Linked DNA regions of Aliidongia dinghuensis. The protein of the gene in region 1 binds, or shares a complex with, the protein of each later gene. Links are inferred from orthologs where the notes say so. Each region holds a gene or a part of one and is shown in the gene's direction. Other genes may lie near its edges.

Evidence for each region. Proteins that work in one complex are often made in the same cells at the same time.
Region 2: the proteins of tsaD (region 1) and tsaE are in contact, whole or in part, in a crystal structure (PDB 6N9A), measured with the Thermotoga maritima proteins. The link is inferred for Aliidongia dinghuensis from one-to-one orthologs. Residues at the interface, in WP_004082750.1 of Thermotoga maritima: Cys10, Asp11, Arg49, His50, Leu82, Gly84, Gly135, Gly136, Glu154, Thr155, Leu156, Asp157, Asp158, Ser159, Glu162, Asp165, Lys166, Arg169, Leu170, Tyr175, Lys213, Thr214, Leu217, Tyr218, Gln221, Arg222, Asn324; in WP_004082108.1 of Thermotoga maritima: Leu37, Gly38, Lys46, Lys57, Val59, Lys60, Ser61, Thr63, Phe64, Thr65, Leu66, Met67, Val69, Pro71, Tyr82, Arg83, Leu84, Asp86, Asp88, Phe89, Asp93, Ile128, Asp130, Glu131, Arg134.

Annotation. Positions count from the first base shown.
Region 1 is NZ_BMJQ01000011.1:103,837-106,863, forward strand. Bases 71-3,027 are described here. They hold tsaD (tRNA (adenosine(37)-N6)-threonylcarbamoyltransferase complex transferase subunit TsaD), read left to right. Parts: upstream 71-995; coding sequence 996-2,060; downstream 2,061-3,027. Other genes in these bases: IEY58_RS20725 (aspartyl protease family protein), read left to right, coding at 71-921; IEY58_RS20735 (NAD(P)H-dependent glycerol-3-phosphate dehydrogenase), read left to right, coding at 2,072-3,027. In the rest of the region: more of IEY58_RS20725, read left to right, coding at 1-70.
Region 2 is NZ_BMJQ01000010.1:122,560-125,375, forward strand. The notes cover bases 41-2,786. They hold tsaE (tRNA (adenosine(37)-N6)-threonylcarbamoyltransferase complex ATPase subunit type 1 TsaE), read left to right. Parts: upstream 41-1,051; coding sequence 1,052-1,522; downstream 1,523-2,786. Other genes in these bases: IEY58_RS19300 (GNAT family N-acetyltransferase), read left to right, coding at 41-402; IEY58_RS19305 (transcriptional regulator), read left to right, coding at 395-847; IEY58_RS19315 (aminoglycoside phosphotransferase family protein), read left to right, coding at 1,519-2,547; IEY58_RS19320 (nucleotidyltransferase family protein), read left to right, coding at 2,544-2,786. In the rest of the region: more of IEY58_RS19300, read left to right, coding at 1-40; more of IEY58_RS19320, read left to right, coding at 2,787-2,816. UniProt on the Escherichia coli protein: Required for the formation of a threonylcarbamoyl group on adenosine at position 37 (t(6)A37) in tRNAs that read codons beginning with adenine.

The DNA of each region.
Region 1 (3,027 bases):
GGCGCTGGCGAACGGCCGGTCGATGTCGGCCTTACCCGGGTCGCGACGCTCGATGTCGGCGACCTGACGCTCCGCGACCAGCTCTTGCGCGTCGTGCCGCTCGATTTCGACCTCAACGGTGCCAAGCCCGCCTATCGCGGCCTGATCGGGTTCGAGCTGTTCGACCGGCTGATCGTCCGGCTCGATCATGAGCTCCGGCAACTGACGCTCACGGAGCCCGCCGGCTGGACCTACCAGGGCAGCGGCCAGCGCGTGCCGTTCCGCTTTCACGGCCGGGTGCCGATGGTCGATGGCGTGATCGACCTGGTGCCGGGGCGCTTCACGCTCGACACGGGCCAGGGCAATTCGCTGACGCTCTACCGGCCGTTCATGGAGACGATGGGCATCGCCAACAAATACCCGCCGAAGCTCACGACCATCGTCTCGGTCGGCGTCGGCGGCACGGTCATGGCCGGCGTCGCCCGGGCGCATCTCTTAAAGCTCGGTTCGGTCGATGTGTCGGGCCCGGTGGTCTATCTTTCGCACCAGCGCGCCGGTGCGTTTGCCGATCCGGACCTGGCCGGCAATGTCGGCGAAGGCGTGTTCGAACGCTTCAACGTCACCTTCGACTATGGCCGGCGCGAGGCATTCTTCGAGCGCACGCCGCATTACGACGAGGGCGATTCTCTCCGTCTCCTGACCCTGAAACGCACCCAATGGGGGCTGGTCGTGCTGAGCGTGCTGCCGGGTGGTCCGGCGGCGGAGGCGGGCATCCAGGCGGGCGACGTGATCGAGCGGATCGAGAACGCCGAGGCGCAATATCTCGACTACTGGACGCTGCGGCGCATGTTCTCGCGGCCGGCCGGGACCCGGCTGCACCTTCATGTCCGGCACTCGGGCGCCACGTTCGACGCGATCATCGTGCTGGGACAGCGGATCTAGCTGTTCCCGTCCCGCTGGAGACCTCTGCCGTAGCACCGGTTGTTCGCAAGGGGGCGCACGCGTATATCGGAGCCATGAGAATTCTCGGCATCGAAACGAGCTGCGACGAGACCGCCGCCGCCGTGGTGACGGATGCGGGCGCCGGCAGTGCCCGCATCCTCGCCCATACCGTGCGCGCCCAACTGGCCGAGCACGCGCCCTATGGCGGCGTCGTGCCGGAGATCGCGGCGCGCGCGCATCTGGATTTCCTCGACGACGTGATCCGCGCGACGCTCGCGGCGGCAGGGCTGGGCCTGGGCGACCTCGACGGCATCGCCGCCACCGCCGGGCCGGGCCTGATCGGCGGCGTCATGGTCGGCGCCACGACGGCCAAGGCACTGTCGCTGGTCAGCCGCCTGCCGTTCATGGCGGTCAACCATCTCGAGGCCCATGCGCTGACCGTGCGGCTCACCGACGATGTGCCGTTCCCCTATCTGCTGCTGCTGATCTCCGGCGGCCATTGCCAGCTGCTGATCGTCGAGGGCGTCGGGCGCTATGTCCGGCTCGGCACGACGATCGACGACGCGGTGGGCGAGGCGTTCGACAAGACCGCGAAGCTCCTGGGCTTGGGCCATCCGGGCGGACCGGCGGTCGAGCGCGCGGCCGCCTCGGGCGACCCTGAGCGCTTCTCGTTGCCGCGCCCGATGGTCGGCCGGCCGGGCTGCGACTTCTCGTTCTCGGGGCTCAAGACCGCGGTGCGCCAGGCGTGCGCCGGCCTGGCACCCGACGACGGGCAGGCGATCCATGATCTCGCCGCCTCGTTCCAGCAGGCGGTCGCCGACAGTCTCGCCGACCGCTGCCGCCGGGCGGCCGATATCTTCCGCGAGCGCTGCCCCGGGGGCCGTCACCTGGTCGTGGCCGGCGGCGTCGCGGCCAATGGAGCGATCCGCGCGGCGCTGAGCGCGGTCGCGGCCCGTGCCGGACTCGCGCTCGCCGCGCCGCCGCCGGCGCTCTGCACCGACAACGGCGCCATGGTCGCCTGGGCCGGGCTGGAACGCCTCAGGCTCGGCCTGGTCGATCCGCTCGATTTCGCCGCCAGGCCGCGCTGGCCGCTCGACGCGGCGGCGCCCAAGGCCGCCTTCGCCGGGGTGAAGGCATGAGTCGTGAAAGCATGAGCCGGTTCCGCAAGATCGGCGTCGTCGGCGGCGGCGCCTGGGGCACGGCGCTCGCCGCGACCGCTGAGCGGGCCGGACGGCGCGTAACGCTCTGGGCGCGGGAGCCGGATGTGGTGGCGGCGATCGCCGAGCGGCACGAGAACACGTCGTTCCTACCCGGTGTGAGCCTCAATCCGTCGATCGCCGCGACCGGCGACCTTGTGGAGGTCGCGCGTGCGGACGCGCTGCTGCTGGTCGTGCCGGCGCAATATCTGCGCGCGACCGCCCAGGCGCTGGCGCCGGTGCTGCCTGAGGGGACGCCGCTCGTCATCGCGGCCAAGGGCATCGAGATGGGCAGCGGCGCCACCATGGGCGAGGTGCTGGCCGAGACCCTGCCGCGCAATCCGGTCGCCGTGCTGTCGGGGCCGACCTTTGCGATCGAGGTGGCGCGCGGCCTGCCGACGGCGGTGACGCTCGCGGCCGCCGACCCGGTGCTGGGCGCCGAGCTGGTGGCGGCGCTCGGGACCCAGACGTTCCGCCCCTATCTCTCCGACGACCCGGTCGGCTGCGAGATCGGCGGCGCCGTCAAGAACGTGCTGGCGATCGCTTGCGGCATCGTGTCGGGCCGGGGCCTGGGCGACAATGCGCGGGCCGCGCTCATCACCCGCGGCCTCGCCGAAATGGTCCGCCTGGCCGTCGCCAAGGGCGGCAAGCCCGAGACGCTCATGGGCCTCTCGGGCCTGGGCGACCTGGTGCTGACCTGCACCGCGATGCAGTCGCGCAACTGCTCGCTGGGGGCGGCGCTTGGCCAGGGGCGCAGCCTCGCCGACGTGCTGGGCGAGCGCCGGTCGGTGGCGGAGGGCGTCGCCTCGGCCGCCGCCGTCGCGGCGCTGGCAGCACGGCTCGGCCTCGACATGCCGATCGTGGCGGCGGTGGACGCCATCCTGCACCGGGGGGCCGCGATCGACACGGC
Region 2 (2,816 bases), on another replicon or contig:
GCGATCTTGCGACGTGAACGGGTCTACATCAGTGCGCCCAAGACACTGGGTCAGATGAAGACCGGCACACCAATATTGTTCTACGAGTCTCAGAAAGGGACGGGTCGTGGATGCGTGTTCGCGGTCGCCCGCATCACTGAAAGTCGCATCGTCACCAAAGCGGACGCCTTGGGCAAGGTATTGCAACGAGGCGTTCTTGATCGCCACACTCTCGAAAAGCGGAGCGTGGGCCGCAAGGTCACAGAGACGTCATTCGACAACATTTTCATTTTCAAGACTCCGGTGTCGCTTAAGCGATTGAGGGAATTGGAGTGTGTTGATGGCTCGAATCTGGTAAGCGCACGAAGCATCTCTTTCGAGAAATTGGTCGCGGTAGTGAAGGAAGGGCGAGTCAATGGCTAGAACCGAAGACATTCTCATTTCGGTTCACCCGCGCCATGTCGACAGCATGTTGAGCGGGAGAAAGACCGTTGAACTTCGGCGTCGTCCGCTGAAACTATCCGCCGGCTGTCGGGTGTGGATTTATTGCACCCTTCCGCGTGGTTCCGTGGAGGCAATCGGGGTTGTTGCCGAAGTGGTAGCCGCAGCACCTTCGGTGATTTGGCGTGACTACGGCGAACAGTGCGGGATCACTAAGGCTGAATTCGACGCCTACTATGAGGGTGCTGGCACGGCCTACGTCGTTGTATTCTCGTTGGTCACAAAGCTTCCTTCGACATTTGCCCTCGGGGAAATCCGACGTCACCTCGCTAGTTTTCAACCGCCTCAATTCTTCAAGCGCCTATTAGCTGATGGCCCGGAACTCAACTTATTTAACTCTGCACTTCCATTGCCCGTAGCCGCCTAAATAAAGATCCAATTGACTCGATAAAAGTTCAACAGGCCGCGAGCACCACTCGCGGCAAGAACCTCCCCACCTCTCGAACTGACACTTAGGCCCCCGCATCCAAATCCAGCCATACCAATCACGCCACTGCAGAAGCCGTGCGCCGCGATGCCATCTGCAGGGGCCCGCTTGCTCCCCGCCGCCCCGCCCTTTAGAACGGACACCATGTCCCGTTCCTTCACCCTCGACCTGCCTGACGAAGCTGCCACGGCCAGCTTGGGGGCGCGGCTTGCGGCGAGTGCTAAGCCTCGCGACATCCTGCTGCTGCGCGGTGACCTCGGCATGGGCAAGACGGCACTCGCCCGCGGCTTCGTCATGGCGCAGGCGCCGGAGGCGCACGAAGTGCCGAGCCCGACCTTCACGCTGGTGCAGACCTACGCCGGTGCCGCCGGCCCGGTCTGGCATTTCGACCTCTATCGCCTGAAGGACCCGGAAGAGATCTGGGAGCTGGGCTTCGAGGACGCGCTCGTCGACGGCATCCTGCTCGTCGAATGGCCGGACCGGCTGGGCCCGCTCGCCCCGCGCGACCGGCTGGAGCTGACGCTCATGCCCGGCACAACGCCCACGGGCCGGCGCGCCGAGCTCGTCGCCGTCGGCCGGTCCACCTGGCTCGAACGGCTGCAAAACCCATCATGATCGACCGCGACCATCTGCGCCGGGAATTCGCCGCGACCGCCGGCTGGGGCCAGGCCCAGGTCCTGCGCCTGCCGAGCGACGCGTCCACTCGGACCTATTATCGGCTCCGCGACGGCGGCCGGCGCGCGCTCTTGATGGATGCGCCGCCGCCGCGCGAGAAGCCGGTCGAGTTCCTGCACATGGCGCGCCTGCTCCAGGGGCTCGGATATTCGGCGCCGCTGATCCTGGCCGCCGACCCGATCGCCGGTTTCGTGCTGGTCGAGGACCTGGGCGACGACACCTATACGCGGCTGATAGCCGAGGGCGCCGACGAGCACCGGCTCTACGGCCTGGCGGTCGACCTGCTGGCCGACCTGCACGCGCGGTTCGATCCCACGGCGAGCCACGGCGTGCCGCCCTATTCCGACGAGATCCTGCTGACGGAGGCCGGCCAGTTCGTCGACTGGTGCCTGCCCGAGATCGCGGGCGGGCCGACCGAGCCGGCGGTGAAGGAGGAATACCTGTCGCTGTGGCAGGCGGCCTTGCCGCTCGCCCGGGCGGTGCCGGCGAGCCTCACCTTGCGCGACTACCATGTCGACAACCTGATGTGGCTCTCCGACCGGCCGGGGCTCGCCGCCTGCGGGTTGCTCGACTTCCAGGATTCGCTGATCGGGCCGATCGCCTACGACCTGGTCTCGCTGCTCGAGGACGCGCGGCGCGACGTGGCGCCGACGCTCGCCCGCGCCATGCTGGCACGCTACCGGACGCTCCGGCCCCAGGTCGATGCGGCGGCGCTCGAGCGCTCCATGGCATTCCTCGGCGCCCAGCGCAACGCCAAGATCCTCGGCATCTTCTGCCGGCTCGCCCGGCGCGACGGCAAGCCGGTCTATTTGAAGCACCTGCCGCGCACCTGGCGGCTGCTCACGCAGAGCCTGACCCATCCGGAGCTGGCGGCGATCAAGGACTGGATGGACGCCCATGTGCCGCCGGCGGCGCGCGGCGTGCCGGCGGGCTTGAGCGCGCTCTATCCGGAGGCCGTGCGATGATCCGCCCGACGGTCGGCATGGTGCTGGCGGCCGGGCGCGGCGAGCGCTTGCGCCCGCTGACCGATACGGTCCCGAAGCCGCTGGTGCCCGTGCTGGGCCGGCCGCTACTCGACCACGCGATCGACCGGCTCGCCGCGTTCGGCGTCCAGCGCATCGTGGTCAACGTCCATCACCTGGGCGAGCAGATCGCCCTGCACCTGAAGTCCCGCACCGCGCCCGAGATCGTGATCTCGCGCGAGAAGAAGGCGCTCGAGACCGGCGGCGGCGTC